DNA from 2 places in the Tardiphaga sp. GW821-FHT12E02 genome. Region 2 is predicted to be linked to the other one. Evidence: predicted binding sites of a transcription regulator. Region 2 holds the regulator's gene; the other holds the start of a gene.

Region 1 (16,027 bases), on a different contig from region 2:
GGCGGCGTTTCGTTTTGTAGATGACCGGTATGCTGCCGGAACAAAGTGCCGCACCGCAACTTAAGCACGGATCTTTGATCCAAGGAGTTCAGCAATGTCTCATCATATCAAAACTCTCGCGACCGCCGCGGTTCTGATGGCGACCTGCTCGCTTGTCATGGCTCAGGGCGTCCCTGGTGGCATGGAGCGTGGCGCCCGTGATGGCGAACGCGCTGCTGGTCCGGTAGGCGCCGCGGTCGGCGCGGCAGTGGGTGGGGTTGTCGGCGGCGTAGCTGGCGTGCTTGGTGTGGACGACCGTCCCCGCTTCCGCACCTATGTCCGAGGCCGCAACGTCCGTTCGTACACCTATGCTGAACCGGTCGCCGTCGGCACCGTGCTGCCAGCTGATGGCGTGACCTATTACGACGTGCCAGATGACTATGCGTCGGTGCGAGAATATCGCTACACCGTCGTGAATGACCGCACGGTGCTGGTCGATCCGCGCACTCGTCGCGTTGTGCAGATCGTCGAGTAACACCGCTCGGATAACTTTGACGAACGGCCTTCCCTTACCGGCAGGCCGTTTACGTTATGCGACACATTGGGAGGCGATCTGTCATCGCTCGAGCCATCGCACTTGCAAGCAGAATGTCCGCTTTGCGCCAGAAGCTGCCTATCGATTAACTCTACTCGGTCATGCGCAACTTCCATCAACCGTCGCTAACGTAGCTCGCAAGTTCGTCCGGCGTTCCCTCTGGAAACGCGGCCTTCAAAAAATCGAGGAAGGCCGATACGCGCGCGCTGAGCAGGCGGCGGGAGGGATAGAGCGCCCAAAGGGCGATCTCCGGCCCCTCGACGTCCGCCCAATGCAGCAGCCTTCCGGCCGCGATGTCGTGCTTCACCAGCGAGACCGGAAGGCGCGCGGCGCCTGCGCCTGAACGGACGGCGTCGCGGATCATCGGCAGCGTCGACAATCTGAGGATCGGATGCGCGGTGAGCCGCGATTTGCCGGAGGGCGTCACCACGTCCCATGTTTCGACGAGATGGCTGCCGCCGCGAACGATGGCCGGGATGGGCGCGTCCCCGGCACCGCGATCAAGGGATGGACTTGCGACAACGATCAGACGGTCATGCAAGAAGACGCGACCGACCAGGCTTTCATCCGGTGCCGGATTGACGCGGATCGCGAGATCATAGCCCTCCTCAATCATGTCGACGCCGCGATCCTCGGCCGTGACTTCGAGGCTGACGTCCGGGAATTTTACCGCGAACTCGCCGGCGATCTTGCCCATTGCCGTCTGGGAGAACAGTAACGGCGCACTGATCCGCAACCGCCCGTGCGGCCTCGTTCCACCGGACGCGATGGTTGCCGCGGTCTCGTCCAGTTCGAGCAACAAGGCGCTGGTCCGCTCATAGAGGGCGCGTCCCTCCTGCGTCAGTTTCAGCGCGCGGGCGCTACGCTCGAACAGCCGCAGATTGAGGCTGGCCTCAAGTTCCCCGACGCGCCGCGACAGGGTCGCCTTGAGGCGAAGCGACGCTCGGGCGGCTTTTCCAAAACCGCCGTGACGGGCCACCAGATTAAAATCGGCAAGGGCCAGCAGGTCCATATCGTTCCACCTGTGAGACAGCACGTCCAGATTCGACGGCTATTAGCATCAGTATGGATCAATATTGTGAGCCATGCCATTCCGGCTTTCTCAATCAGGAGTGAAATCCATGACCATTCTCGTTATCGGCGCCACGGGCCGTGTCGGCCGGCACGTTGTGCAGCAACTCGTCGATCGCGGCGCCAGCGTGCGGGTGCTCACCCGCGATCCCGCCAAAGCCAATTTCCCGGCCCATGTCGAAGTGGCTCAAGGCGACCTGCTCGACATCGGCGCGCTGCGCGCCGCGTTCAAAGGCGTTCGCACGCTGTTTCTGCTCAACGCGGTAACCGGCGACGAATTCACCCAGGCGATCATCACCCTGAATATCGCCCGCGAAGCCGGCGTGGATCGAGTGGTCTATTTGTCAGTGCTGCACGCCGATCGCTCGGTCAACGTGCCGCATTTTGCCGTGAAGTCCGGCGCCGAGCGCATGCTGCAGGCGATGGATTTCAACGCGACGATCCTGCGGCCGTCCTACTTCATCGACAACGAAGTGATGATCAAGGACGTCATCCTTAACCACGGAATCTATCCGAACCCGATCGGCAGCAAGGGCATCGCCATGGTCGACGCCCGCGACATCGCCGAGGTGGCGGCGATCGAATTGATCCGCCGCGATCAGGCGCCGGGCAAGCTGCCGATCGAGACCATCAACCTGGTCGGCCCGGATACGCTGACCGGCGCGAGCGTCGCCGCGATCTGGTCGGAAGCGCTGGGCCGCCCGATCGTCTATGGCGGCGACGATCCCAGCGGTTTCGAGCAGAACATGGCGACCTTCATGCCGCCATGGATGGCCTATGAAATGCGCCTGATGGCCGAGCGTTATGTGAGCGACGGCCTGATCCCGGACCAGGGCGACGTCGAACGCTTGACCGCAATGCTGGGTCGCCCGCTGCATTCCTATCGCGACTCGCAACCGCTACGGCCGCGACTGCCTGACCTTCGGGCTCGTCCCACACGCGTCGGAGCGGCTGCGGATCGCAGCAGCTCCGACAATTTACGGACCCCGGTGCGCGCCACCTCTATAAGCGATGTGAAGAGCCGCTTTGCGCCATTATCGGCCGCTTGTGCTATGCCCAACGGACAACCAGCCAGCCATTCTGCCACATGATCTGGGGCGATGATGGGATAGGTTCGGTGTTGGTGACGTCAGAAGGCACATCTCGGCTCAGTTTATTGTCTCGACGAGATTTCTTTCAAGCATATGGGTAAGGCGCGAAGTCTTGCCGACTAGCGACGGGCCTTGCTAGAATGTGCCTGTGTCAAACGTTCCTATAATCACTCTCAGACCCAAACGGAAATGGACAGAACCTGAGCGGGAGAAGCTGGTCGCTCTCTTTGTGGCCGGATGGTCCGTGGCCAAAGTCGCCAAAACGCTGAAGCGGTCAGAGGCCGCAGTGAAAGTGCAAGCGACTAAAGCCAGAGTATCCGCCTCAACAAACCTTGAGCTACGCCGGGCTCGGAATGACGAGTTGCGGCGGGGAGTGACTGGGGATAGCGCCGTCGGCAGCGTCTAACCCTACCCGAGCAACCGATCGTTCCTAGCGTGATACTTCGAGACGACAAGTCTGCAAGCACTCCGGTTTTTGTCTTGATCATCCTGTATTCATCAATGATGCCGGGGCAGCACTGCGCAGAAGCGGACGCGAGCCCCGCACAAGACCATTTCAAATCTGTAGCTATACGCTTTCCCTCGCTTCTCGCGGATAGGTTTTCACAACCGCGCAGGCTGTTAATCTACCTTCTGCTCCCACTGGCCTTGACGTGCCAATAATATTCGCTGACATTTCGTCTATTGCTAGAATAGACGCGATTGCTTTGATCGATCATTTAAAGGCGCTTCGACGGGAACCGGCTCGGTCCTACTCCCCTCTCTTAATGATTGCAGTGCGCCTTAGACCATATATTGGAGAAGCTATGCGCTGCTCACACGCCATAGTCATTGGTGCTGGTATAGCAGGACTTTCTGCCGCGAAAGCATTGTCTGCGCACTTTGAAAAGGTCACCGTGCTCGAACGGGATCCTTTGCCGGATGGCCCGGAAGCGCGTATTGGTACGCCGCATTGCAGACAGGCGCACCTTCTCCTCAGAGCTGGATTGAATGCACTACAGGAGCTTTTCCCAGATATTGAAATGGAGCTTGAGTCCGCTGGCGCAATTCGAACGCGCGTCGGATTTGATATTTTGTTGGAAACCCCAGGCCTCGATCCTTGGCCGCAGCGGGATTTGGGATATCACACGCTCTGCATGAGCAGACCCTTGGTGGAATCTGCGATCAGGCACTCGGTACATCGCGATAACATTATAGCACTTCAACCGCAGAGCCGGGTCCTCGGCTTAGAAGTGCTCGATGGCACTTCTGCAGTCTGCGCCGTCCGCTATATCGGAGCGAATGGTCGACAGGAGCTGCTTAACGCAGATCTAGTTATCGACGCGTCGTCGCGCGGCAGCCCAACGCTCGACCTTCTAGATAAACTTGGCATTTCAAAGCCTGAGGAAATCGAAATTGGCATTGATGTCAGTTACGCCACAGCACTATTCGAGATTCCTCCTAATGAGACGCACACTTGGCGAGGCCTAATTCATCGTCCCCATTTCGAACGCGGCCGCGGCGCATTTCTCTTCCCGATCGAGAACAACCGTTGGCAGGTTTCTCTCAACGGGATGCATGGAGATATGCCTCCCGATGATCCGATGGGCTTTATGGAATTTGCGAGATCCCTACGGACGTCTACGGTGTACGAAGCAATTCGGACCGCAGTTCAGGTAGGCCCGATCCACCGCTTCGTTTTTCCCTCGAGCATCCGCAGGAACTTCGACACTCTTGCGACCTTTCCTGACGGTCTTCTGCCGCTTGGTGATGCAATCTGCCGCTTTAATCCCGCGCTAGGGCAAGGGATGACTGTGGCTGCACAACAAGCTGTTCTTCTTAGACGATTGCTCGACGAAAACATCGGCAAGCAGTCCACGCTTTCATCTCTAGCCTCTGCATACTTTGCGGCAATTCCGAACGTCCTAGCAGCCCCCTGGACGGCGGCTGAAGGCGATTTTGTATATCCGAAAACGCGCGGTAAACGTCCTGAAAACTTTGAGCATCGGCTTAACTTCGGCCGCCAATTGCAGAGACTCGCCGCCGATGACGAGTCAGTTCACCGGCTTATGTTCGAAGTTAATCAGCTTCTGACCTCGCCCGCAGCACTTCGCGACCCTCTCATGATCCAAAAGATGAAAGATCTGGAGTCTGCTTCAACCTGAGCAAGGATTGCTCCAGACAATCGACCAGGAAGCAGGTCAAGATGATTTAAGCGACGTGATATCGAACACCTTTGCCGACATTGATCTTCGACGTCCGCTTTGCGCCATGAGCGGCCATGCTACAGGATGTGCGGGGACGCGACTGTCCGACATTCGCGCAGCGTATTGCCGGCAAGTGCAGTCACGGGCGTGTGAGATAGGAAGGTCGAACTTGAAGCAAATCCCTTGGCTGGAACGGCGGATAATGCAGTCGTCCCTCTAAGTTTTTGCCGGGTTAGTCCAGCACAACGCGGAAGCAGTGCTGAGAGCTTTCGGGTCCCACCTTCTCTGGCCGTTATGCTCACTACCTTAACGCGGTCAGCGCGGGCCCACGCTTATCGTTGGTGGCAGCACATCTCCCCGACCGCCTCGGAACAAATGAGCTCCAAAGGCGTTTTGCGTTTCGAGCGAGCAGGCCCACCCGGGGAAGGCGGATCTGCAACCTTGAAAAGACGATCATCGGCCTTGGGCTGCTTGCTTGTATATGTTTCGCGTTAGCCGGGACATCGATGGTCACTTTGATCGCACGATGATCCCCTCCGTTACGAGAAGTTCAGATCGATGAGCTGGCTTTTGGTTCTGCCCAATAGACGGTTGCCCGTTGCGGTCAGAGAGGGCGTTGAACATACAGATGCAATCATCGCCGTGATGGACGCAGCTCAAACCAAACAACTTGGCCAGTCTGAGATAGACAAGGAGCGATTCTCTAGACAATCCGAACGCATGGCGGCGAAGGCCGATAAACAGTGAACACTTCACAAGCGCCCCAAAGTGGCGAGACGTGCGGAAAATGCGGAGGCCGAATGATCGCTTATCGACGCGGTCCTCACCCTAAGCGATCCGACAAACAGGTTGAGCGCCTCCAATGCGAGGACTGTCGGGCACAATCCGCCCGGACAACAACACTAGTTTCAAAATAGCTGTCGTATCGCAATGACTGACGCCGCCGCGCAGTGTTCCGCCCTAGGGTCGTCATTGCAGTGCTTTGATGATGCAAGCTTGCTTGAAGACCGAAGCGAATCGAAATTGCGACCTCGCAGCGAAGATGAGTCATCTACCGGACACTCGCCCATTTTCGACGAGCAGAACATTTTTAACTTGCGAATAGGATTTGGCGGGATACCGTGCGCTTGCCAGGTTGGCCCACTGAAGCGCCATTATAGGGCGTGGGAGTGGGAACATGTGGAATTTTGGCCGAGCGTCTGATGACGAGGCCCTGAAGCTCATTGTTGCTTACTTGAACATCAGCGAACCAAAGCGGCGTAAACATATCGTCGCTTTGGCAGAAGAGTATCAAAGAACTTCCGTTCCTATTGCCCGAAGCGAACGGCCTTCAATCTGGCAAGACAACCGACCTAACGAGAATGTTAACGCCGGAGATTCTCGACTGCCTTGGTTGCGGCGAGATTGATTGTCTCTGCGGAGCAAGGCCTGCCTCTAGCCTCCTCGACAAAGAAGCATCATTCTGCTCCGAGCAGCGCGGTCACCACCTGATGCCTCACGCGATTGACGGAGGCAGAACTGAAATTGAGTGTCGGGAACGCGACACGGAAATACCGCCCGTCATTGAGGACATTCCAGTCGCGGTCTGACTTCGGGCATTGATTTCAGCCGGCGTAGAAGCTGTCGCGTTGCATGAGTGGGCAGATCGTATGCATCGTCGCTTCCACACAGGACGCCGTTTTCCAGAAATCCATCACAGGCGTCAAAATGATCCGTGGGTGTCGTCCTGCAAACCAAAATCTGAATCTTGACGGCGTTTGATCAAGTTATAAATTACTGCTCGGCCGTCTATGGCCCACACAAAAGGCAAACCCGTATACACGTCTGGTGACGATGATGACCGATGAGATTTTGGCCCGAACGCGTACATATCGAAACAACATCGCTCGCTACAATCGCATTCTGAGAACCGAACTGACGGATTTAGAACGGTCATACATTCAAAGACGGTTGTCTGAAGAGACAGCGGCACTCGGCGCTCTCGCATCTCAATCCATCCAGGCAAAGTTCGGATGTCGCCCGTCTGGACTGGGATCGCCATCGACAGTCCCCTAATACTGTTTCATGCCACGCCTACGCACCCCGCCCTGTCCAAAATGCGGCTCGCTTTCCGCGTGGGTACGTTCGGCCCCTGACAAGAGCAGCTATGTGGCGCACGCCTACAAGTGCCCGCAATGCAGCTTTGTCCAGGCGATAATTGAGCCAGATCCGATGGAGCAAGCCAAGGGCTGGCTTGCGAGCGAATTGAAGCCACCGAAAACATAGTATGCCGAAACAGCCGATCACTCGCAGATGGACCGAAGAAGACATCGCACATCTGCTTCAATTGATTAAAGAAGCCGCGACCCTGATGCGTGCCGCCGCCGCCCTCAATCGCGGAACGGCTTCGGTGCAGAAAAAAGCGAGATCGTTGGGCAAGCAGTTCGACGGCGTCCGCCAAGTCCGCGCTAATCTCAAGTCGGTCGGCGCTTTTGATCGCAAACCTTAAGGGATTTCTGACCTGGAAGGTTATTTGCGGACGCCCTATTTGACAGTGAACTGGGTATCCTTGCCGAAAAGTACGATGGTAGGTTTTACTCCCTGGGCTTTGTCTCGGACTTAATAGCAGGATCAGACGCCAGGAACGTGTTCTTTAACTCCTTAAGCGACACGCGCGCGAGCGCACGTTCCCAAACCTGCACCGATTTCCCACGATCCTTTTTCGACATGTACCGCGTCATGTATGGCCGCTTTGTGCCACGAGCGGGCGTCCTATCACCGAAAATTTCGCGGTTTGAAACGTAGGCTGTCGATGTGAAGGTCCGGAATATAGATGTCGCGCGTGCGAAGCCCCTTCGGCGGCAGGCCGCGCGCGTCGGGCGAGCCGCCGTGATGGAATTCGTCGCCGCGACCGTGGGGCAGCGTAAATCTCTCTTCGCGATCGCTGACCCCGGCGAGATCCAACGACAGGTCGGTCAATTGCCGCGCCACCAGATGGACGACTTCTCCCTCCCGTTGGATGCGTCCTTGGACGGCGATCATCGATGCGCCGAGGATGATCCGGCGCTGCTGTTCGTACAGCGACGGCCAGATGACGAGGTTAGCAACGCCGCTTTCGTCCTCGATCGTGATGAACATGACGCCCTTGGCCGAGCCAGGCTTCTGCCGGACGAGGACGATACCGGCCGCCGTCAGCCACTTGCCGTCGCGGGCACACATCGCATCCGCGCAGTTGACGATGTGCCTTGCGGTCAGCTCTTCGCGCAGGAATGCGACCGGATGAGCACGCAACGTAAGGCCCACGTGCCGATAGTCCTCGACGACCTCGCTGCCGGCGGTCATCGGCGACAGCTCGACTTCGGGCTCGACGATCTCCGCGACCGTACGACGCTCGCGTTCGGCAGCGGCAGCGAAGAGCTCCAGCGGCTCGTCACGCAGTGCCTTGATCGCCCATAGCGCCTCCCGCCTCGCCAAACCGAGACTTTCGCGCATCCCGTCGGCTTCCGCGATCTCCACCAACGACGAGACAGGGACGCCGGTCCGGCGCCAGAGGTCGTCGATCGACGAGAACGGTTGGTCGGCACGGACCGCGACGACGGCCGCGGCATCCTTATTCGCCAATCCACGCACCATGCGGAGACCCAAGCGGACGGCGAACATCTCGTCGCGTGCCGGCTCCAGCGTGCAATCCCATCTCGACGCGTTGATGCAGACCGGCCGGATCTCGACATCGTGCTCGCGGGCGTCGCGCACGATCTGCGCCGGCGCGTAGAAGCCCATCGGTTGCGCGTTCAGTAGCGAGGCGCAGAATACGTCCGGATGGTGGCACTTCATCCACGACGACGCGTAGGCAATCAATGCGAAAGATGCCGCGTGGCTTTCCGGAAAACCGTAGCTGCCGAACCCTTCGAGTTGGCCGAAGGTGCGTTCGGCGAACTGCTGGTCGTAGCCCCGCTCCACCATGCCGTCGATGAGCTTGGCCTTGAACCTGGAGACACCGCCAGTGAACTTGAACGTCGCCATCGCGCGGCGCAACTGATCGGCCTCGCCCGGCGTGAAGCCGGCGCATTCGATGGCGACGCGCATCGCCTGTTCCTGGAACAGGGGCACGCCGAGCGTCTTGCCGAGTACCTTCTCAAGCTCAGGCTTGGGATAGACGACCTCCTCTTTCCCCTCCCGGCGGCGCAAGTAGGGATGGACCATGTCGCCCTGGATCGGGCCGGGCCGCACGATGGCGACCTCGATGACCAAGTCGTAGAAGGTCCTCGGCTTCATCCGCGGCAGCATCGACATCTGCGCGCGGCTCTCGATCTGAAAGGTCCCGAGCGTATCCGCCCGCCGGATCATGGCGTAGGTCTTCGGACACTCCGACGGGATCGTCGCGAGATCCAGTTCGATGCCTTTCTTGTCCTTCAGAAACCCGAAAGCCCGCTTCATGCAGGTCAACATGCCCAGCGCCAGGATATCGACCTTCATGAATTTCAGCGCGTCGATGTCGTCCTTGTCCCATTCAATCACTTGGCGATCGACCATGGCGGCAGGCTCGATCGGCACCAGCTCGTCGAGCCGGTCGTGCGTCAGCACGAAGCCGCCCGGGTGCTGCGAGAGATGTCGCGGAGCCCCTATCAGTTCGCGGGCAAGCTCCAGCGCAAGGCGAAGCCGGCGGTCTCCAAGATTGAGATTGAGCTCCTCGGCGTGCTTGGCTTCGACGCCCTCCTCCGACCATCCCCAGACCTGCGACGACAGCATCTTGATGAGGTCTTCGGTCAGCCCCAGCGCCTTGCCGACGTCGCGCAGCGCGCCTTTGGCCCGATATCGGATGACCGTCGAACAAAGGGCCGCGTGATTGCGGCCGTAGGTCTCGTAGACCCACTGCATCACGATCTCGCGGCGTTCGTGTTCGAAGTCGACATCGATGTCCGGCGGCTCGCGGCGCTCCTCGGATACGAAGCGCTCGAAAAGCAGATCGTTGCGGCCTGGATCGATCGAGGTGATGCCGAGCACGAAGCAGACGGCGGAGTTCGCCGCCGAGCCGCGCCCCTGGCAGAGGATGTCGCGGCTGCGGGCGAAGCGGACGATCGAATTCACCGTCAGGAAGTACGGCGCGTAGTCCATGCGCTCGATCAGGCGCAGTTCGTGTTTTAACTTACCGACGACTTCGTCCGGAAGCCCTTCCGGGTATCGGCCCGCGGCCCCCTCCCAGGTCAGTTGCTCCAAGGCCTGCTGCGGCGTCAGGCCCGGCATCGTGCGCTCTTCCGGATACTGGTAGGCGAGCTCGTCCAGGCTGAACCGGCAGCGGTTCGCGATCTCGACCGTGCGGTCCACCGCTTCCGGATAGCGCGTGAAAAGGCGTGTCATCTCCTCGGGCGGCTTCAGGTATCGGTCCGCGTGGCGTTCGCGCCGGAAGCCGGCCTCGTCGATCGTGACGCCGTGGCGGATGCACGTCACGACGTCCTGCAGGATACGCCGCGACCGGTCGTGGAACAGCACGTCGTTGGTCACCACCGTGGGCACGCGGTAGCGCTGCGCCAGGCTAGAGAGCTCATGCAGCCGCAACTGATCGTTCGGGCGCCGGCGCAGCGTGAGCGCCAGATGGGCGCGGTCGCCGAACACGTCCCGCAGCCTCCGGAGCCGCAGCGCGCAGGCGTCGTCGGCCTGATCCGGAACGAGGACCGCGATGACCCCCTCCTGCCAATCGACGACATCTGTCCATTCGAGCACGCATTTCGCTTTGCCGCCCCGCTTCTTGCCGATCGACAGCAGGCGACAGAGCCGAGAATATGCTGGACGATCGGTCGGATAGACGAGCAGCGACGTCCCATCGACGAGATCCAACCGGCAGCCGACGATCAGACGCGTGCCGGTCGCCTTCGCTGCCTCATGGGCCCGGACGATTCCGGCCATTGTGTTGCGGTCGGCGATCGCGACCGCCTCGATGCCGAGAATGGCGGCCTGGGCGAATATCTCTTCAGCCGAACTCGCTCCGCGCAGGAACGAGAAGTGCGACGTGCATTGGAGCTCGGCATACCGCGCCGTCATGCGAAGATCCCATGCAGATACCAATTATGGGATCCGGTCGCGGCGTCCTCTCCGTCGCCGGCGCGGTAGATCCAGAACCGCTCGCCGCCCTCGTCCTCGACGCGGAAGTAGTCGCGGACAGCGGCGAGTTCGGCATCGCGCTTCCACCACTCTCCGAACACCCGTTCCGGACCGTCCGCACGCTTCACCCGCCGGCGAATACCCCGCCAGGTGAAGCTCACCGGCGGATGATCCGGAAGGAGAGCCACGGTCTGAATCGGCTCCGGAGACGGCAGCAACCGCGAAGGCCGCGGCCATTCGGACGGCCAGACGATCGCAGTCGCAGGCGCGTTCGCGGCCACGCGCACGAAGGCGCGTTCCGGAACGTCGCTCTGCGCCGGCGCCATCCGGAACAGCGATCGTGAACCCAGCCGGTTGGCGAGGATATCAACGAGATCCGTGACGTCCGGCGGCGCGGCTTCTATCAACGACGAGCTCGACTGCACGGTCGCGAAGGGCTGTACCGACGTCGCCGCAAGCCGCAGCATTTCGATGCCGAAGCCGGGATCGATCGTTTCGATCTTGTCGCATAACAGGCGCGTAAGACGCTGCACGCTCCTGACCGGCTGCGCCGTGCCAACCCTGGCGGCCTCGATGCGACCGTCGACGAGATGACAGACGAGATCGACACGGAGAGCGCCGAGCCCGCGCTCCTCCAGCGCGGCGCTCAATTGCACGACCAGCTTGCCGACATAGCGCGCGATGGTCTCCGCGGCGCCGATCGGCTCGACGAAGGTCCGCTTAACCTCGATCATCTCCGCTGGCCGGATCGGATCGATCGGCTCCGAGGCCTGCCCGACGGCCTGATCGAGCCTTCGCCCGACCAGAGGCCCGAACCGCAGCGCCAGCGGGGCCCGCGGTGCCGCCAGCAGATTATGGATACGCTCGAAGCCCAATTTACGGAGATCACGCACGATGTCCGCAGGCAGACGTAGCGCCGCGATCGGCAACCGCTCGACAGCTTCTTGCGCGGTCCCCGCTGGCGACACCATGCTCTCGTCGGCAGCGAAGCGCGCCAAGGCATGCGAAGCGCCCCAGGCATCCGATATCGCGACTTTTGCCAGGATGCCTGCCTGGCGCAGCCGCCTTCCGACGTCAGCGGCCATCACGGCCTCGCCACCATGCAGATGGTCGGCTCCCGTGGTGTCCATGACGAGACCGTCCGACGCATCGGTCGCCACTACAGGCGAATAGCGCAGCGCCCACGCAGCCAGCCGGTCGAGTGCCTTGGCATCCGCGTCAAGATCGGCGTGCTGCACGATGAGATCCGGAACGAGAGCATGCGCCTTGGTCCCCGGCATCCCCGCCCGTAGGCCGACGACGGCCGCAGCGGCGTTGACGGCGGTCACGATCCGTTGGCGGCCGTGCTGGCCGACGAGGACGAGCGGTTTAGCGCAATCAGGCGCGGCGGCGCCCATCGCCCGCATCATGCGATCGATCGGCCAGGTCGGCAGGTAGATCGAGACGACCCTCGGCATCGCAGGCTTCCACAACGAAATCCGCACTTTCTCCGGCGCGGCATCGGATCAGTTCAAGAAGCCATCTGGCCCGGCCGACGCCCGGGACCGGCAACACCTCGGACGGGAGCGCCGAGACCCGCCACCGCGTGACCGACGAGGTCGGCTGGCCGAAATCAGCCGCTTCCGTCTGACGCCGCCAACGCCGCACGGCGATCGCCATCGTTCCGGAAGCTTCCGCCGCTAGATGGAGGCGGCGCGACGAAGTCATCGACAAGCGCGAAACCTCAGCGACCACTGCTCCGAGACCACCGTGTCGTGCACCCTCCTCGAAGCTCGCCAGCAGCGCCTTCTCGTCGCCCGTCTCGACGTAGATCACACGCTCCGGCGCCAGGCCGGCTTGAGCAAGTGCTGCGGCGAACAAGTCATGCCGCGTGACGCACCAAAGGACCTGGCCCTTCGTCCGCGCTGCGATCCCCGCCGCGAACAATGCAGCCGCAGCGCCATCGACGGCCCCATTGCCGCCGCCAGCGACTTCGTGGAGCGCGCCGATCGCAAGCCCTCCATCAGGCAGCTTTTGGTCGATCGCTTTCACCCCGAACGGCAGAACGGACCGCTTTCGTGTGGTCGCGCCCTCCAGTCGTCCAACACGCGCGCGCAGATCGGCCAGAACGTCCGATGCGGCCCCTCTCATTCGCCGTGATCCCGATGCTGAATTGATTGTTCATGATATGTTCTATAGATGAAGCAGGAGTCAACGCGGCTTTCGCCGCGCTCGATAGTCGATTTTCCTCAGTCGATTGAATCCGCTGACGAATTGCGCTGACATAAATTTTTCGCGCTCGATCCACGAGCAAAAGGATACCGCCGGTGTGCAACCTCTATTCGATGACGAGAGCGCAGGACGCGATCCGGCAGCTCTTCGCGGTCACGAAGGACTCGACCGGCAACCTGCCTTCCATGCCGGGCATCTTTCCCGACAGGATGGCGCCGATCGTCCGGAACGCCGACGGCGGTCGTGAGCTCGCGATGCTACGCTGGGGCATGCCCTCGTCATCGCAGGCGATATTCAAGAAGGCGACGACGCGTGCAGAGAAGCTCGCGGCGAAGGGCAGGCAATACGACTTCAAGGAACTGCTCCGGATGGAGCCCGACAAGGGCACGACCAACATCCGGAACACGACGAGCAAGCACTGGAAGCGGTGGTTCGGCGTCGAGCACCGCTGCATCGTGCCGTTCTCGTCGTTCAGCGAGTTCGACAAGGTCGCGAAACTCGACGTGTGGTTCGCGCTCGACGAGACCAGGCCTCTCGTCTGCTTCGCCGGTCTCTGGACGAATTGGACATCGGTCCGGATTATCAAGGAGGGCGAAACCACCAACCATCTGTTTGCGTTCCTGACGACGGATCCCAATGCCGAGGTGCATGCCGTTCATCCGAAGGCGATGCCCGTGATCCTCACGAAGCCGGAAGAGGTCGACGTCTGGATGAGCGCTCCTTGGGACGAAGCCAAGGACTTGCAGCGACCGCTGCTCGACGGCGCGTTGCAGATCGTCGCCCGTGGCGTGAAGAACGATGGCGTCTCCGAAGAATGACCCGTGCTTTCGCGCATGATCTCCCGAACGACGAAAGACATCAGTGCTGATCTCCCTGCTGAACGCCCTCCGAGCCTACAAGGCCAGCCCCGACCCGCGCGTGGCGCTTGCCAACACGGTCGCACTCGTCATCGCGGGCAACCAGCCGTTCTATCCATTGTATCTGCACGCCATCGTCGGCGAGTCCGCCTGGCCAGCGTGGATCACGCTCATCACGATGCCAGTGTTCGCGATCGTCCCTGCACTCTCCAGACGCAACTCCATGTTGGGCCGTGCTCTGCTGCCAACGATCGGAACGCTGAACGGTATACTTGCCGTCAAACTGATCGGAACCGAAACCGGCGTCGAACTCTTCCTGCTGCCCTGCGTGTTGCTGGCAGCGCTGCTGTTCAGACCCGGCGAACGATACGTGATGCTCGTCGTGTTGACACTGCCGTTCGCCGCCTACTTCCTGCTAGACCCCGCTGTCGGACCGCCGCTCGCGACATACAGCGTCGCCGAATATCGATCCATCATCTCGATGCACGGCTTCAGCGTGGCCTGCCTGTTCGCATTGATCGGCTTCAGCTTCCAATCCGGAACGGACGCGTAACCGAAGCGAGTTCAGCCGGAATGCTAGAGACCGACACCGATGATAGACCGATCGCGGCTCAGCCCCGCAAGATCATACATGTCGACATGGACGCCTTCTACGCGTCCGTCGAGCAACGGGACAATCCGGACCTTCGCGGAAAGCCCGTCGCGGTCGGAGGATCACGGGAGCGGGGGGTCGTGGCCGCGGCGAGCTACGAAGCACGTAAGTTCGGCGTCCGCTCGGCGATGCCCTCGGTCACGGCCAGACGACAATGCCCGGACCTGATCTTCGTGAAACCGCGCTTCGAGGTCTACAAGGCGATCAGCCAGCAGATACGCGAGATCTTCGCCGAGCATACGCCGGTGATCGAGCCTCTATCGCTGGATGAAGCGTACCTGGACGTCACCGAGAACCTGCAGAACATCCCGTTGGCCCGCGACATCGCGCTGAAGATCCGCGCGAAGATCAAGGAGCAGACCGGTCTCAACGCTTCGGCCGGGATCTCCTACAACAAGTTCCTCGCCAAGCTCGCCTCGGATCACCGCAAGCCCAACGGCCAATACGTCATCTCTCCGGAAATGGGCCCAGCGTTCGTCGAGAACCTCGCTGTCGGCAAGTTCCACGGCATCGGCCCCGCGACCGCGACCAAGTTCAACGCGCTCGGCATCCGGACCGGGCTCGATATCCGCAATCACACCCGAGCGTTCCTCGAAGCTCATTTCGGGAAGTCGGGGACCTACTACTACTGGATCTCGCGCGGCATCGACGAGCGGCCGGTTCGTGCCAACCGAATTCGGAAGTCCGTCGGCGCCGAAAACACCTTTTTCGAGGATTTGACGGAGCTCGACGCCATGATCGAAGCGCTGCAGCCACTCATCGACAAGGTCTGGCGCCACTGCGAATCGACCGGAAATCGAGGGCGTACCGTCACGTTGAAGGTCAAGTTCTTCGATTTCGAGATCGTGTCGCGGAGCCGCTCGACGGACGCTACGATCAGTAGCCGCGACGACCTGGAGCGCGCCGCCACCCAGTTGCTGAGGGGCGTCTCGCCGATACCTAAGGCGGTTCGATTGCTGGGCGTTTCGCTGTCGTCGCTGCAACGTAACGATGACGAGGCCGAACAACTCGGATTGCCGATCTAGCGATGACCGATAGCACCGCCCCGCATTCATTCTGACAGCCGAACTGGATGCAGAGAGTTTTGCGTGGCTGGATGGCCTACGACGAGCGCATTTTCCACCGGAGCGGAACGTCCTGTCTGCTCATCTCACAATGTTTCATCGGTTATCGCCGCTGCACATCGGGCGCCTGCTCGCGATCCCGCTTCCATCAGGCCCGATGAAGATCGCGTTTTCCGGCGTCACCTTCCTGGGCTTCGGCAGCGCGATCCGCGCCACATCAGGCGAACTGGAGCGATTGCGGCA
Region 2 (16,027 bases):
CACCGCTGTTCGGCGTTGCACTGACCGGCTTCGTCGAGACCCACGAGGAGCGTGAGCGCAGCGATCGTTTCGTCTTGCGCGTGGCGACGATGGAAACGCAGCGCGATGCCGTCCGGCTGACACGCGTGCGGCTGTCGGTGAAAAAGGGGACGGCGCCTGCGGTCGGCAGCTTTGTCGAACTCAAGGCGCGGCTGCAGCCGCCGCTCGCGCCGTTGCGACCCGGTGGCTACGATTTCGCGCGTGATCTGTATTTCCAGGGCATCGGCGCGTCCGGCTTTGTCACCGGCGCAATCCGGAAGGTCGATCCGCCGACGCCGCCATCGCACCACCTGCAATATGCTGCCACGATGCAGGGGATGCGGGACGCCATCGACGCGCGCATCCGCGCTTCGCTCTCGGGCGATAACCGCGCAATCGCGACGGCGCTGCTGACCGGACGGCGCGACGCGATTTCGGCTGATGTCAACGACGCCATGTTCATCTCGGGCCTCGGGCATGTGCTGTCGATTTCCGGCTATCACATGGCTGTCGTAGCCGGCGTCGTGTTCTTCGTCGTCCGCGCGCTGCTGGCGCTGGTGCCTGTGCTGACGGTCACGTTTCCGATCAAGAAAGTGGCGGCCGTGGCGGCGCTGCTTGCCGCACTGTTTTATCTGCTGCTATCCGGCGCCGAGGTCGCGACGCAAAGATCTTTCATCATGACGGCGGTGGTGCTGATCGCCATCATGGTCGATCGCCGCGCCATCACCTTTCGCACGCTGGCAATCGCGGCTCTCATCGTGCTGATCGTAACGCCGGAGGCGCTGGTGCATCCGAGTTTTCAGATGTCGTTCGCGGCGACGCTGGGGCTTGTGGCGCTCGTGCAGATCGGCATGCCGGGTCTGTTTGCGACATCGGAAAGCTCGACGACGGCGCGGATTGTTCTGTGGGGTGGGCGTGAACTGGCGTTGTTGCTCTTGGCGTCGCTGGTCGCCGGTCTCGCGACGATGCCCTACGCGGCCTATCATTTTCACCGCGTCACGCCCTATGGCATCATCGCCAATCTGTTGGCGATGCCGGTGGTGTCGGCGCTGGTGATGCCGGCAGGGCTGCTCGGGCTTGTCGCCATTCCGTTCGGCTTCGACAGCGTGTTCTGGCACGTCATGGAGATCGGCCTGCAATGGATGATTGTCGTGTCCAAATGGGTGGCCGGGTTGCCCGGTGCGATCGGCCGTGTGCCCGCCTTCGGGACGGGGCCGCTGATTGCCGCCAGTTTTGGGATCGTACTGCTCGCCTTGCTGCGCACGCCGTTGCGTTATGCCGGGGTCATTGCTCTCGCGGTTGCTATGGCCTGGGCGGCGGCCAGCAAACAGCCTGACATCCTCATTGCCGGCGACGGTCATAGCGTGGCCGTGCGCGGCCGCGATGGGCGGCTGCAGGTGATGCGCAGCGGCAAGGATGCGTTTCTCGTGAAGGAATGGCTGGCCGCGGATGCTGATGCGCGGCTGCCCACGGATCAGTCGCTCGGCGACAGCGTGTCGTGCGATCCCTCAGGCTGCGTGGCAGCGCTCAACGATGGCGCCCTGATTGCCCTCACACTGCAGCCCGAAGCGTTCAGTGAGGACTGCGAGCGCACGGCGGTCATCGTGACGATGAGGCAGCCGCCGGCCGATTGCCGGGCGATGGTGATCGATCGCGAGGCACTGCAAAGTCAGGGAGCCACAGGCCTGCGGCGCGTCGGGAACGGCTTTGTCGTGGAGGCATCACGCGCGCGCGGTCTGCAGCGCCCTTGGGCACGGGCACCTGATGATGTCGCAGAAACTGCAATATCGACCGGCCAACGCGCACGCCAGGGACCGGTCGATGCAACGCCGACGGAGACGGATCTCCAGCCGGACGATCACTAAAAGCGCTCAGTAGCGGCGATAGAGACCGGTGAGCTTGCCCTGGATGCGGACGCGGTTCGGCGGCAGGATGCGGACTTCATAGGCCGTATTCGCCGGCTCCAGCGCGATCGAGGCGCCGCGGCGGCGGAAGCGCTTCAGGGTGGCTTCCTCGTCGTCGATCAGCGCGACCACGATGTCGCCGGTGTCGGCACTGTCGGATTTCTGGATCAGCGCCATGTCGCCATCGAGGATGCCGGCGTCCTGCATGGAATCGCCGCGCACCTCGAGGGCGTAATGTTCGCCATTGCCGAGCATGTCCTGCGGCACGCTGATGGAGTGGCTGCGGGTCTGCAGCGCCTCGATGGGCGTGCCGGCTGCGATCCGGCCCATGACGGGCACCGAGATGGTGCGGCCGCCGTCATCCTCACTGGCAACCGGTGCCGGAGCAGAGCGGCTCTTGCCGAGATTGCCTTCGATCACGCTTGGCGTGAAACCACGGCGGCCGGTGGGGGCTGCGGTGGTGAGTTCGGGCAACTTGATGACTTCGATCGCGCGGGCGCGGTTCGGCAGGCGCCGAATGAAACCGCGTTCTTCCAGCGCCGTGATCAGGCGGTGGATGCCGGACTTGGAGCGTAGGTCCAGTGCATCCTTCATTTCGTCGAAGGAGGGCGGCACACCGGCTTCCTTCAGCCGCTGGTCGATGAAGCGGAGCAGTTCATATTGTTTGCGCGTGAGCATCTGAAGCCATCCTTAGTTGGCAAGGCCTTCAAGCAACGATTGTCAGGCCGCCGCGTGTGTTTCAGGACCTCGTTATCGGCGATCAATCAGACCGTCGGTCGAGGGCAGTCACGAGTTTGGGCACTCTCGATTTCACTAAGCCGCAGAATCTCGAAACAAATCATGAACGAACACTATCTGTTCCGTACATGTTCCGCAATGGCTAATTTCGCCTCAAGGATGCGTTGCTGACCAGAAAACGCGGACCGTAGGATGGGCCGAGCGCGTGCGCGAAGCGCCGGCGTGAAACCCATCATTCCGTCGATGCGGCGGGCTCCGCCGATGGGTTTCGCTGCGCTCTACCCATCCTACAAGATCACAGAATCCGCTCGGACAGCGCCATCGGCGGTGGCGGAGTGGTCACGCCGGCCGCCAGGGATCGCTGCACCATGACCGTGTCGGCCCAGCGGCCGGAACGGTAGGCGACGCCCGCCAACACGCCGACCCGCGCAAAGCCGAAATGATCGTGCAGGCCGAGCGAGGGGGCATTGTCGGCGTCGATATAGCCGATGATCTGGCGGAAACCGGCGGCGGCGCAGACATCGATCAGTTCGCGCAGCAACCGGCCGCCGACGCCTTTGCCGGTGTGCTCGTGATGCACATAGATCGAGTGTTTCACGGCATAGCGATAGGCTGGTCGCTTGCGGAACTGGACCACATAGGCATAGCCGACGACTTCGCCGCCGCGCGTTGCAACGATGTGCGGGAAGCGTTTGTTCTTCAGGTTCTTGCGACGATCGCGCAGATCGTCGGGCTGCATCGCATCGGCATCGCTGACGCCTTCCTCTACGCCTTGGCGGATGTGGCGGCGATAGATCGAGAGCATCGCATCGACATCGCTGTCGCGTGATGGCCGGACGATGATCGGGGTGTCGGTCGCCTCTTGCGAACTCACTTGCGGGGATCCCGCTCTTCGGAGACCACGTAGGTGTAGAGCCGGATGCGGCCCGAGGCATCCACCTTGCGATAGATGCCCTGGATTTCGACGTCGAAGCCCGGGAAGGTGTTGAAGCAGGTTTCGAACATCTTGAGATAATCGATCATGGGCTGCGCGCGCGCCGTGAGGCGCTCGCCTGGCACGATGGTCGCGATGCCCGGCGGATAGACAACGAAGGGCGTGGTGGCGATGCGGCCGGAGATCTCGTCGATCGGCAGATAGTCGACGTCGTTGCGGACCAAGAGGCGCGCGGCGTCATGGGGCGACATGGCGATCTCCGGCAGGTGCTGGTCCATGAACTGCCTGGCCTGCAGGCCGCTGACATCGGCATTGCGATAGAAGCGGTGCATTTCGCCGCACAGATCGCGCAGGCGCACGCCGGCATAGCGGGCCGGGCGGCGGCGCGCGAATTCGGGGATGACGTCCTCGAGCAGGGCGTTGTCATCGTGGAAGCGCTTGAAGGCCACGAGGCCAGAGACTAGCGTGCCAGCCTTGCTCGCCTCGACGCCGGGGGTGAGCAGGAACAGCAGCGAATTCAGGTCGTTCTTCTCGGGCACAATCTGGTTTTCGCGCAGATATTGCGCAACCACCGGCGCCGGAATGCCGTGCTCGGCATAGTCACCGGTGGTGCGATCGAAGCCCGGCGTCAGCACTGTGAGCTTGTTCGGGTCGGTCATCGCGAAGCCGGCTTCCATATTCTGGAAACCGTGCCACTTGGCATCCGGCGAGAGCTGCCAGAAGGCGGGATTGGTGGCGAGCTGATCGGTGCTGATGCTTTCCCACGGCACGCTGTGAACCGCGCCGGACTGCGCGACGTCGGGAATCTCCACACGCACCGGCACGAAGGGCTCGAAGAACCAGCGGCGCTCGGGCCGGCTTTCCTTTTCCTCGAATTCGCGGCGCACTGCGCGCATTTTCTTGCGCAGCTCGATGCCGAGACGGATCGTGTCGTCCCACAGCACTTCGCCCGAGCGGCCCTTCATCATCTGCGCGCCCACATCGAGCGATGCGAACAGCGGATAGAACGGCGACGTTGAGGCGTGTTGCATGAAGCTTTCGTTGAAGCGGCGATGCTCGACACGGCGCTTCTGGCCGCGGATGTGGCGATCCTTCATGTGGATCTGCGACGCCTGCGAGAACGAGGCGAGCTGCTTGTGGGTCGATTGCGTGGCGATGATGCCGGGCGACTCCGGGCCGAGGTCCTTCAGGCCCATGGCGAAGCGGCCGGCATAGAGCGGGTGGAATTTCATGAAGCCCGCCCACGCCTCGTCGAACAGGATGTACTCGCAGAGATGTCCGATCCGCTTGATGATCATCTCGGCGCTATAGATGGTGCCGTCATAAGTGCATTGTTCGATGACAGCGACGCGGAACGGACGCTCGCGCTTCCAGGCGTCGGGATCGGTGACCATCGGATTGGTGCGGATGCGCTCGCGCAGCGCTTCCTCGCTGAAGGCGTCCCAGTTCATCGGGCCGATCAGGCCCCATGGATTGCGCTCGGTCGGCACATAGATCGGCGTGCCGCCGGAGATCATCAGCGCGCCATGCAGCGCCGCCTTGTGGTTGTTGCGGTCGAACAGCACGAGATCGCCGTCGGTCACAAGCGCCGACAGCGCGACCTTGTTGGAGGTCGAGGTGCCGTTGAGCACGAAATAGGTCTTCTCTGCGCCAAAAATCTTGGCGGCCTCTTTCTGCGCCTGCAGCGCCGGGCCTTCGTGGGTGAGGAGGTCGCCGAGATCGAGCACGGAATTGTCGAGGTCGTCGCGGAACACGGCTTCGCCGAGATGCTCCATGAACACGCGGCCGATCGGCGAGCGGCTGTAGAACACGCCGCCATTGTGACCGGGGCAGGTCCAGAGCTGGTTGCCTTCCTCGGCATAGTCGACGAGGGCGCCGAAGAACGGCGTCTTCAGCGTCTCGGCATATTGCTTGAGGCGGCTGACCAGGTTCTTGGCGATGAAGGGCGGGGTTTCTTCCGACAGGAAGATGTAGCCGTCGATGAAATCGAGCACCTCGACCGGAATGTCTTCGAAGCGCTGGCGGCGGATCAGCAGCATGATCGGGAAATCGAGGCCGCGACGACGCATCAGGTTGATCAGGGCTGCGGTCTTGCCTTCAAGGCCCTTCTTGCCCCAATCCACCACCATGCAGCCGATGGCGGCATCGGTCTGCACGGCAATCGCCGCGTCTTCCAGTTTGCGCGCCTTGACCACTTCGAAGCCGGATTTCTCGATTTCCTCGACGATCTGGTTGAGGCGGACGCCTTCCAGGTCATCGGCGTCGAAGGTCGGCATGGCGAAGAGGAAGTTGAAGCGCTTGAAATAGTCCATGAACGGGCACCGAATCTGTTGTCTGCGCTCTCTGTCGCCGCGTTACGTGACAACTTGGTGACCGAGGGCCGGCGGAATTTATGATGGGCTATGCCCCGGCGGACAACGCCTGAGGAACGTGTCGGTTCGCGGTATTCCGCTAAGTCGGAAGGCGAATGATCCGGCAGGGATCGCCGGCCTTGGCGGGCGGGGCGTTTGGCGGGCGCACCAGCAGGCCTTCAGCCACGGCAAGATTGCCGAGCAGCGAGGAGTCCTGCTTCGTCACCGGCGTCGCCACCAGTTTGTCGTCCTGCCATTCGAGGCGTGTGCGCAGGTAATCCTCGCGGTGGTCGTTGCCGGCGAGATCCCGCCCGAGGATGGCGGCTTCGCGAAAATGCTGGACCTCGCTGCGGCCCGCCAGCGCGCGCAGCAGCGGCACCATGAACAGGAAGCCGCAGACATAGGACGAGACGGGATTGCCGGGCAGGCCGATCACCCGCATGGCACTGCGGCGGCCATGCATCATCGGCTTGCCCGGCCGCATGGCGATCTTCCAGAACGCCATCTCGACGCCGGCCTCGATGAGCGATTGCTGCACGAGATCGTGGTCGCCGACGGACGCGCCGCCGGTGGTGATGAGGACATCGACGTTCAGTTCGATAGCGCGCCGGATCGCGGCGGTGGTGGATTCCAGCGTGTCGCGGGCGATGCCGAGATCGATCACCTCGGCGCCTTCAGCGCGCGCCAGCGCACGCAAAGCATAGCCGTTGGAGAGCACGATCTGGCCGGGGCCGGGCGTGGCGCCGGGAAGGACCAGTTCATCGCCGGTGGCCAGCATGGCGACGACGGGGCGGCGACGCACCGGGAGCTTCGGATGGTTCATGCCTGCGGCCAGCGCGAGGTCACGATCGGTAAGGCGGAGTCCTGCGCGCAACAGCACATCGCCTTGCTTGAAGTCCACGCCTGCGGCGCGGATGTGCTTGCCGGCTGTGGCTGCCTCGTTGATCACGACAATGTCGCCGTCACGCGTCGTGTCTTCCTGGATCACGATGCCGTCCGCGCCCGCCGGCACGACGCCGCCGGTGAAGATCCGCAGCGCTTCGCCGCCGGCGAGAGCACGGTCGAATGGCCTGCCGGCGGAAATCTCGCCGATCACGTTCAGCCTGGCGCCCAGCGTCGCATCCGCGGCGCGGACCGCATAGCCGTCCATGGCCGACATGGCTTCCGGCGGCTGCGTGCGCAGCGAGGCGACATCACGCGCCAGCACGCGGTGAAATGCGTCTTCCAGCGTGACGGTTTCCTCGGGCAAGCCTTCGGCACCGTTCAGGATCGCAGCCATGGCGTCGGTGAAGGGCATCAGGGCCATTGGCGGATCTCCGGATTTGCGTGGATGCCCGTCTTAAAGGAGCGGGCGGGGGAGGCAAGCGTCGGTTGTGCCGGTGGCGGGCTTGGGAATTGCTCCTGATGCCGTTACCAGAGAGGCATGACCGACGGGTACGATATGGGCGCTGGCGATGTCTTGCGCTGGCGCAGCGATGTGGACGCATTGTCGTTCCGGCCAGAGGGGCATGGCGGCGTCTGCATGGTGCATCGGCATGCGTTCCGGACACTGGTGAAGCACATGCCCACGCCGGAAGAATGTGCGGCGTTTTTTCACGCGCAGGAAACGGCGTTCCAGTTCGCAGCCCGCGCCAAGATCGCCCATGCGCGGCTTCCCCCCGACGCCAATCTGCATCTGACCAGCCGCGATCTTGCCCGAGCCATGGCGAAATTGGCGGTCGCATCAACGGAACAAAGCGGCTAAACTGCCCGCAGAATTGACGAGGAATCCCATGCAGCAGACCCAGACCGCCCAGCTCTCCACCGCCGCGATCGACGCCAATGTCGTCGTGCAGGCCGTTCTCGCCATGGCGCTCGGGCTGTTCGTCGTCGGCGTGGTCGGCTTCTCGCATATCAGCGCCGTCCACAATGCGGCCCATGACGTGCGTCACGCCAACGCCTTTCCCTGCCACTGATCTCTCAGGCTGATGTCCGTTTTTCGTTCGATCGTATTCTCGGCGGTGCTCGCCGGGATCGTTGCTGGTGCGGCCACGACGGCCGTTCAGATGGTCGGCACCGTCAAGCTGATCCAGCAGGCCGAGGTCTATGAGAAGAAGGCCGAGGCACCGGCGCCTGCTGCAACGCCAGCAGCCGCGCCCGCGGCGTCCGGCCACGATCATGGTGGACATCAGCAGGCTGCCGCTGCCCACGATCACGGCGGCGAGTGGGAGCCCGAAGAGGGTTTTCAGCGCAATGCCTTCACGGCCGGCGCCAATGTTCTGACCGCTATCGGTTTCGCGCTGCTGCTTGCCGGCATCTTTGCGCTGCGCGGCCGTCCGGTGGATTGGCGCGAGGGCCTGTTCTGGGGCCTTGGCGGCTTTGTCGTGTTCGTTGCCGCACCCGGTCTCGGACTGCCGCCGGAAGTGCCCGGCCAGCCGGTGGCCGATCTGACCCTGCGCCAGACCTGGTGGATCGCGACGGCTGTCGCCACCGCAGGCGGCCTCGCGCTGCTGGTGTTCCGTCGCGCCTCCTGGGCCGCGCTGCTCGGCCTGGGGCTGATCGTGCTGCCGCATCTGATCGGCGCGCCGCAGGCGCCCGCCGGCCATACCGAGGTGCCGGAGTCGCTGGCGCACAGCTTTGTCGTCGCGGCCACCATCACCGGCCTGATTTTCTGGGCGGTGCTCGGCGTGGTCACCAGCCTCGCTTATGGGCGCATTGCACGGGCCTGAGCGGTATCCCGTTAGTCGGCCGTTAAGGCTGGGGGTATATGAGTAGTCTGGTCGCATGGCGTTGCATCCGTCGTGCGGATGAAGACACGCCATGCTCACAACCAAAGCGTCCAAGGGTAAGCGGGGTGACCACGCCACGGGCCACGGCTGGTTTGTGACCTTTGCTGATCTGATGAGCCTGCTCATGTGCTACTTCGCCATGATGCTGGCATTTTCCCAGCCCGATCGCGGCAAGATGGCGATTGTCGCCGGCTCGATGCGCGAGGCGTTCGGCGTCAAGCATGAAGCGCGCTATGCCGGCGTGATCGAGCTCGATGGCCTGCCCACCCGAGGCAAGGTCGCGCATGTGGATCACGTATCGCCTGAGCATGCGAGCGGCACGCCTGGTGCCGACGGCGAACCTTCAACCGATGTCGCGCTGGCTGCCGAGCGCAATCTGCTGCGCGCCAGTAGCTCATTGCGGCATGCGCTGCAGGATGCGCCGGATCTCGCCGCGATTTCCAAAAGCCTGATGTGGGAAGACACGCCGCAGGGCGTGAATATGCAGATCACCGATCAGGAAGGGCGCCCGATGTTCGCGGACGGCTCCAGCGTGCCGACGGCGCAGATGCAGCGGCTGATTGAGCGCATGGCGGCGCCGTTGAAGGCGACGTCGCTGCGGATTTCCATCACAGGCCACACGGCCGCAGGCGGGCCGCCGGGGCAGGGCTATCGCGATGCCTACGACCTCGCATGGGATCGCGCCAACGCCGTGCGGCAGATCCTGGCGCGTGAAGGTTTTCCGAACGACAGGTTGTTCCTGGTCGCGAGCAAGGGCGACAGCGAGCCGCTGTTTCCCGATACGCCATCGGCGGCGGCCAACCGGCGCGTCACGATCACGCTGATCCGCGAAAGCCCGTCACTGCCGCCGAACCTCAAGCCGTAGCTTTGCTCAGACGCTGAGGGCCTTCAGCGTTTCGGCGACGGTGGTCGGCGAGGTGACGTGGACGGTCTGCAGCCCGCGTGCGCGGGCGCCATCGATATTGGCCAGCGAGTCGTCGAAGAACAGGATGCGGCCGGCCGGCGCGCCGATTTGCGCCACGACGTGATCGAAACTCTCGGGCTCTGGCTTGCGCATGCCGATCGAGGACGACAGGAACACATCGCGGAAGTGACCGAGCAGATCGGCATGGGCGATCGAAAAATGCGCCACATGGGCCGGATTGGTGTTGGAGAAGGCATAGATCGGCCAGCGCTTTGCGGCGCGTGGAAGCAGGTCGTCAATTCCAGGCATCGCACCGACGAAAATGGCGTTCCAACCCTCGAGGAATTGCTCCGGCGATATGTCGAGGTCCAGCTCCTTGCGGAGATGGGCGAAAAAGGCCTCGTCTGAAATCTCACCGCGCTCGTGCTGCATGTAGACGTCATCCTGCGCGAGAGACGCAACGACGTTGTCCGGAACACGACCGGCATGGTTCATCCACACCTGCATCACGCGTTTGAAATCGATGTCGATCACGACGCGGCCGAGATCGAACAGCAGGGCATCGATGGAGGAAACGTCGAAGGCCGAGGTGGATGGAGTCATCTGTGTGCGATTCCGAACGATGTGAGCAGTTTGGATCAGCTCGATCTAACATTTTGAAAGCACGAGCCTATCACCGTTTCATGACGGGCGCCGCGATGCGTGATCAACCCATCTGTTGCGCTGCACGCATAGGAGGTGTTCGAAACTTCAAATGTTATTAGACGTAAATGGTTTGTTACAAAGCTATTATTGAAGAAGGAATTATTGGATGTTCACGTTGATCGCTCTGGCCGTCGTTACGATCGGCGGCCGTTTTCTGACGAAGCTTTATGAGCGCCATCTCGATGCGCAGGTCGGCCCGTGGATCGTGCATGAATTGCAGCCGCAGCGAATCCAGGCGCAACGGCGGATCGACTGCCGTTAAGCCTGTTACCCCCGACTTCGCCGGTATTCAGGTTACCCACAAAGTTACAATTCGCATGCGTAATTACGTATGCAGCATTTACGCTTGGACGGCGGACGGTTGGTAGCTCTGATGCCGCCACGCTCGCCGACCCGGATGTCTCATCCTCCCGCCCGGTCGCTTGAACGTGGTGCCGGGACCGCCGCCAACACCCCCCATGCTCGCGTGCGGTCCCGGTCCATTTTTTTCGCTGATGCGACGAGAGGGACCAGATGGCGACAGGTTTTAATTTCGGCGCGATGTCGATCGATGCGCTCTGGCAGATGCACGAAGAGCTGCGCATCGTGCTGGCGGCCAAGATGGCGGCCCAGCGGCAGGAGATCGATGAGCGGCTGCGCGATCTCGATCAGTTTTCGGCGTCGTCTCAACGCGCGGTGACGGCGCTGCGTCCCAAGGCCGGGCCGTTCTATCGCAATCCCGATCGACCGACGCAGGTCTGGTCGGGCCGTGGGCTGCGTCCGCGCTGGCTGGTGTTTCAGCTCGCGGCAGGGCGAAGGCTTGATGAGTTTCGGATCGAGGCAGATAGCAGCATCGTCGATGCCGACGATGCGCGGGCGCAAAGACACGGCTGATCAGTCAGCCTTTGATCAGTCGATGGCGTTGTCGGTCACCAGATAGTGGCCGGACTTGCCGCCCTTCTTCTCGACGAGATGGATGCCCTCGATCTGCACGCCGCGTTCGACGGCCTTGATCATGTCATAGATGGTGAGGCAGGCCACCGACACCGCGGTGAGCGCTTCCATCTCGACACCGGTGGGGCCGGTCACCTTCACTGTCGCGCGCACGCGGCAGCCCGGCAGCTTCTTGTCGGGGGTAATGTCCACGGTGACCTTCGACAGGGCCAAGGGATGGCACAGCGGGATCAGGTCCGATGTCCGCTTCGCGGCCATGATGCCGGCGATCCGCGCCGTGCCGAGCACGTCGCCTTTCTTGGCATTGCCGGACTCGATCATATCGAGCGTGGCCTTGCTCATGATCACGAGGCCTTCGGCGACCGCGACGCGTTCGGTGGCGGGCTTGGCCGAGACATCGACCATGCGGGCTTCGCCGGAGGAGTCGATATGGGTGAGGGCGGGCGCCTTGGGGTGAGGCGTTTTGGATTTCGTTTTCCTGGCCATGATGACTGTGCCTATGCGCGCTTCAACAGCGTCTTGGTCGCGGCCGTGACATCCGCCTGCCGCATCAGGCTCTCGCCGACCAGGAAGGTCGAGATGCCGACGCGCTCGAGCCGTGCCAGATCATCCGGTGCAAAAATGCCGCTTTCGCCGACCTTGAGCCGGTCTTTCGGCATCATCGGCGCCAGCCGTTCGCTGGTCGCAAGCGTCACTTCGAAGGTGCGCAGATTGCGGTTGTTGATGCCGATCATCGGCGAACGCAGGTTCAGCGCGCGTTCGAGTTCGGCCTCGTCATGGACTTCGAGCAGCACGTCCATGCCATGATCGATGGCGGCGTCCTCGATGTCGCGAGCGAGCGCGTCGTCGAGGGCGGCCATGATGATCAGGATGCAATCGGCACCATGGGCGCGGGCCTCGACCACCTGATACGTGTCGAACAGAAAATCCTTGCGCAGCACGGGCAGTTTGGTGGCGGCGCGCGCGGCCACCATGAAATCGATATGGCCCTGGAACGACGGCGTATCGGTGAGCACCGAGAGGCAAGCCGCCCCGCCGTCTTCATAGGCCTTGGCGAGTGAGGGGGGATCGAAATCGTCGCGGATCAGGCCCTTGGAGGGCGAGGCCTTCTTCACTTCGGCGATCAGCGCGAAGTCGCCCTTGTCGAGCTTGCGGTGGATCGCCGTCATGAAGCCGCGCGGCGGCGATGCGGTCCTGGCCAGCGCTTCGAGCGTGGCGAGCGGATGCTCGCGCTTCGCCTTGGCGATTTCCTCGCGCTTGTAGGCTTCGATCTTGGTGAGGATGTCGGACATATCGTTCGATCCGTCAGGCGTTGGAGACGGCCACGAGTTGCTTCAGCTTGGCGAGCGCCGCGCCGCTGTCGATGGACGTCTGGCCCATGGCGACACCTTCCTTGATGTCCCTGGCCTTGCCGGCAACCAGCAGCGCCGCCGCGGCATTGAACAGCGCCACATCACGGAACGCGCTTGGCTTGCCGTCGAGCACCGCCTGCAGCGAGGCGGCGTTGGCCTTGGCATCGCCGCCCTTGAGCGATTCCGGAGTGACATAGGGCAGGCCCGCGTCTTCCGGCTTGATCTCGAAATTGGTGATCTGGCCGTTCTCCAGCGATGACACGAAGGTTGGGCCGGTGAGGGTGATCTCGTCAAGGCCGTCGGAGCCGTGCACCACCCAGGCGCGGGCGGCGCCGAGATTCTTCAGCACCTGCGCCAGCGGCTGCACCCATTGCCGCGAGAATACGCCGACCATCTGATATTTCACGCCGGCCGGATTGGAGAGCGGGCCGAGCAGGTTGAAGATGGTGCGGGTGGCGAGCTCGACGCGGGTCGGGCCGACATTCTTCATCGCGGGGTGGTGGGCCGGCGCGAACATGAAGCCGATCCCGGCCTCGGTGGCGCAGCGGCTGACATCGGCAGGCTTGAGATCGATGTTGACGCCGAGCGCGGCCAGCACGTCGGCGGCGCCGGATTTCGACGACAGCGCGCGGTTGCCATGCTTGGCCACCGGCACGCCGCAGCCGGCGACGATGAAGGATGCGCAGGTCGAGACGTTGACGGAACCCGAACCGTCACCGCCGGTGCCAACGATATCGACGGCGTCGGCCGGCGCGGTGACGCGCAGCATCTTGGCGCGCATCACTTCGACGGCACCGGTAATCTCATCCACGGTCTCGCCGCGGACGCGCAGGCCCATCAACAGCGCGCCCATCTGCGAGGGCGTCGCTTCGCCCGACATCATGCTGTCGAAAGCGGCCGACGATTCCTCGCGCGTCAGCGAGGCGCCGGTGGCGACCTTTGCAATGATGGCCCGAAGATTGTCCATGGGATGCTTCCGAAAGTGATGCGATGCATTCTTGTAGGATGGGTTGAGCGTCAGCGATACCCATCACCGCAGGCGCCCGGCCGTGATGGGTATCGCTTCGCTCAACCCATCCTACGATCTTGAGATCAGTTGTTGCTCGTCGCGCCGGTCGCCAGCGCAAACGCTTCCTGATTGATCTTGGTACCGACCTGCTGCTCGAGCTTGGTGATGTATTGCGCCACCAGTTCGTCGGTCAGCCCGCGCTGCAGGGATTCCTTCAGCTTCTTGGCATCATCCGAGGCCATGTCGATGGTCGGCGCCGTGATGTCGATGATGCGGTACACGATCCAGTCCGACGTGCCGGCGCCCGGCGCCTGGCCGGCGGCATCCTTGACGCCGCGGAACACGGCCTGGATCACGCCTGGCGAAAGATCCGCCACGGTGGCATCGCGCTTGAACGGCGCCGAGGTGATCACCTTGAGGCCAGCCGCTGCCGCTTCGTCGGCGAGCTTGGCGCCGCCGTCGAGCTTCTTGACCATGTCCTCGGCCTTGGTGCGCAGGCGCTTGGTGATCTCGTCCTCGCGCCAGCGGGTTTCCACCTGCGCCTTGACCTCGTCGAGGGTACGGTCGCGTGCCGGCGTGATGCCGAGCACGTCGTACCAGATGTAACCACCGCCGACCTGGATGGCGTCATTGTCCACGCCCACATCGCTGTTGAAGGCCTGCGCAACGATATCCGTATTGGCGGGCAGGCCGGTGACGGGCTTGCCATCCGGGCCCTGGCCCGAACGATCGACCGCCTCGATGGTGACGGCCGACAGATTCAGTTTCTTCGCGGCATCGACGATGTTGGCACCGCCGCCACGCTCGTCCTCGACCTTGTTGTGCATCTCGTTGACGACGGCGCGCGCGCGCTCTATGGCGAGGTCGCGCTTGATGGTCGCGGCGACGCTGTCATAGCTCGGCGTGGTGCCGGCCTGGACCTTGCCGACCTTGACGATGGTGGTGCCGAAACGGCCGGTCACCGGCTGGCTGATCGAATCCGGCCCCAGCGAGAAGGCGGCATCGGCCACATTCGGATCGAGAATACCGGCGCGGCTGACCAGGCCCAGTTCGACGTCGGCCGGCTTCAGGCCGCGTTCCTTGGCGAGATCGTCGAAGGAGAAGCTGTCATTCAGCTTGGCGCGGGCCGCCTGGGCTTCCTCGGCATTCGGGAACACGATCTGCGAGATCTGGCGCTGTTCCGGCGTCGAGATGCGGTCCTTGCGATCGTCGTAGAGCTTCTTCGCGTCCTCGTCCGACACCGTGGACCATTTCGCCATCTCTTCCGGCGTCAAAGCAAGGAAGGCGATCTTGCGATATTCGGGGGCGCGGAACTGGGTCTTGCGCTCGTTAAAATAGGTGGCGAGGACCTCTGGCGAGGGCGCCTCGATGGTACCTGCCTGGGCGGCGTCGAGCTTCACGTAATCGATGGTGCGCGTTTCGTTCTGGTAACGGCTAAGCGCCTCGACCATGGGCTTCGGCGTATCGACGCCGGTGGTGACCGTGGATGCGATCTGGCGGCGCAGCGAAACCTTGCGCTGCTCGGCGATATAGCGCGCCTCGGTATAGCCGAGCGACCGGATCACCTGCTGGAAGCGGGCGCCGTCGAACTGGCCGTTCATGCCCTGGAAGTTGGGATCGGCCATGATCTGACGCAGCACTTCCTGATCGGACACGCCGAGGCCCTTGCGGCGGGCGTCCTCGTCGAGGGCGGCTTCGGCGATGACCTGCTGCAGCACCTGGCGGTCGAGGCCGAAGGCGCGCGCCTGATCCGGCGTCAGCGGACGGCCGAACTGACGGCCGATCTGCTGCAGCTTGTCGCTGAACAACTGGCGGAACTGCTCGGTGGTGACATCGGTCGAGCCGATGGTGGCGACCTTGGTTTGGCTCGAGCCCTTGAAGGCATCGCCGATACCCCAGACGCCGAAGCTGACGATCAGCACGCCCATCACGACGGTCATAATCGTCTTGCCAATCCAATTGGATGACGCTTTGCGCATTCCTCGAAGCATGGGGCCAATCTTGTCTGTCAGGAGGGGAACCGGCTTGCGCCAGCGGCTGGAGCCGCTTGCAGCCATCGCCGAATAGGACGCGCATCATAAAGTGGCAACCCCCCCGTCGCAACCGGACCGGACGGGACGGATTGAAGCGGTTTCAGGCGCTTGGCCGGGTTTCAACCAATGGAACTTTTGGCGGCGTCACCGCTTGATGCGGCAAGGCAAAAGGCCGGTCGGGAGGCGTTATGTGGATTCGGGTGCAAGCGGGGGTGGCCGCCGCCGGCCTCTGGCTGGCGCTAGCGCCGGGATGGGCGCAGCAAAACCCGGCTATGGAAAATCCGAGCGTGGCGCAGCCGCTGGCCGCGGGCGCCAACAGTTTTTCCGAAGGACAGGCCCGTGACCTGTTGAAATCCCAAGGCTATTCCGACGTTTCCC

The links. Region 2 encodes LexA, which represses DNA repair genes until DNA is damaged. Its sites were predicted from a motif close to TGTTCNNNNTGTGTTCNG; they were not measured.
Region 1: a site for LexA is predicted at 13,158-13,175, ahead of AC1RQ5_RS27450 (ImuA family protein). Genes of this name have one in related genera too.

Annotation. Positions count from the first base shown of each region.
Region 1 covers NZ_JBXAQK010000002.1:493-16,519, reverse strand. The annotation lists gene AC1RQ5_RS27490 (DUF1236 domain-containing protein) at 95-514, shown strand; gene AC1RQ5_RS27485 (LysR family transcriptional regulator) at 690-1,586, opposite strand; partial or broken gene AC1RQ5_RS27480 (SDR family oxidoreductase) at 1,696-2,535, shown strand; gene AC1RQ5_RS27475 (NAD(P)/FAD-dependent oxidoreductase) at 3,543-4,880, shown strand; gene AC1RQ5_RS27470 (hypothetical protein) at 5,481-5,669, shown strand; gene AC1RQ5_RS27465 (hypothetical protein) at 7,189-7,410, shown strand; gene AC1RQ5_RS27460 (error-prone DNA polymerase) at 7,677-10,940, opposite strand; gene AC1RQ5_RS27455 (DUF6504 family protein) at 10,937-12,457, opposite strand; gene AC1RQ5_RS27450 (ImuA family protein) at 12,378-13,130, opposite strand; gene AC1RQ5_RS27445 (SOS response-associated peptidase) at 13,307-14,029, shown strand; gene AC1RQ5_RS27440 (hypothetical protein) at 14,073-14,621, shown strand; gene dinB (DNA polymerase IV) at 14,642-15,745, shown strand; gene AC1RQ5_RS27430 (2'-5' RNA ligase family protein) at 15,774-16,027, shown strand, end outside.
Region 2 covers NZ_JBXAQK010000001.1:3,399,225-3,415,251, forward strand. The annotation lists gene AC1RQ5_RS16085 (ComEC/Rec2 family competence protein) at 1-1,883, shown strand, start outside; gene lexA (transcriptional repressor LexA) at 1,890-2,600, opposite strand; gene AC1RQ5_RS16095 (GNAT family N-acetyltransferase) at 2,956-3,534, opposite strand; gene AC1RQ5_RS16100 (Orn/Lys/Arg family decarboxylase) at 3,531-5,906, opposite strand; gene AC1RQ5_RS16105 (molybdopterin molybdotransferase MoeA) at 6,046-7,251, opposite strand; gene AC1RQ5_RS16110 (hypothetical protein) at 7,369-7,689, shown strand; gene AC1RQ5_RS16115 (CbtB domain-containing protein) at 7,718-7,900, shown strand; gene AC1RQ5_RS16120 (CbtA family protein) at 7,913-8,653, shown strand; gene AC1RQ5_RS16125 (OmpA/MotB family protein) at 8,745-9,578, shown strand; gene AC1RQ5_RS16130 (HAD-IA family hydrolase) at 9,585-10,220, opposite strand; gene AC1RQ5_RS16135 (hypothetical protein) at 10,429-10,584, shown strand; gene AC1RQ5_RS16140 (H-NS histone family protein) at 10,836-11,195, shown strand; gene moaC (cyclic pyranopterin monophosphate synthase MoaC) at 11,211-11,741, opposite strand; gene trpC (indole-3-glycerol phosphate synthase TrpC) at 11,753-12,547, opposite strand; gene trpD (anthranilate phosphoribosyltransferase) at 12,561-13,574, opposite strand; gene AC1RQ5_RS16160 (peptidylprolyl isomerase) at 13,700-15,607, opposite strand; gene AC1RQ5_RS16165 (PepSY domain-containing protein) at 15,838-16,027, shown strand, end outside.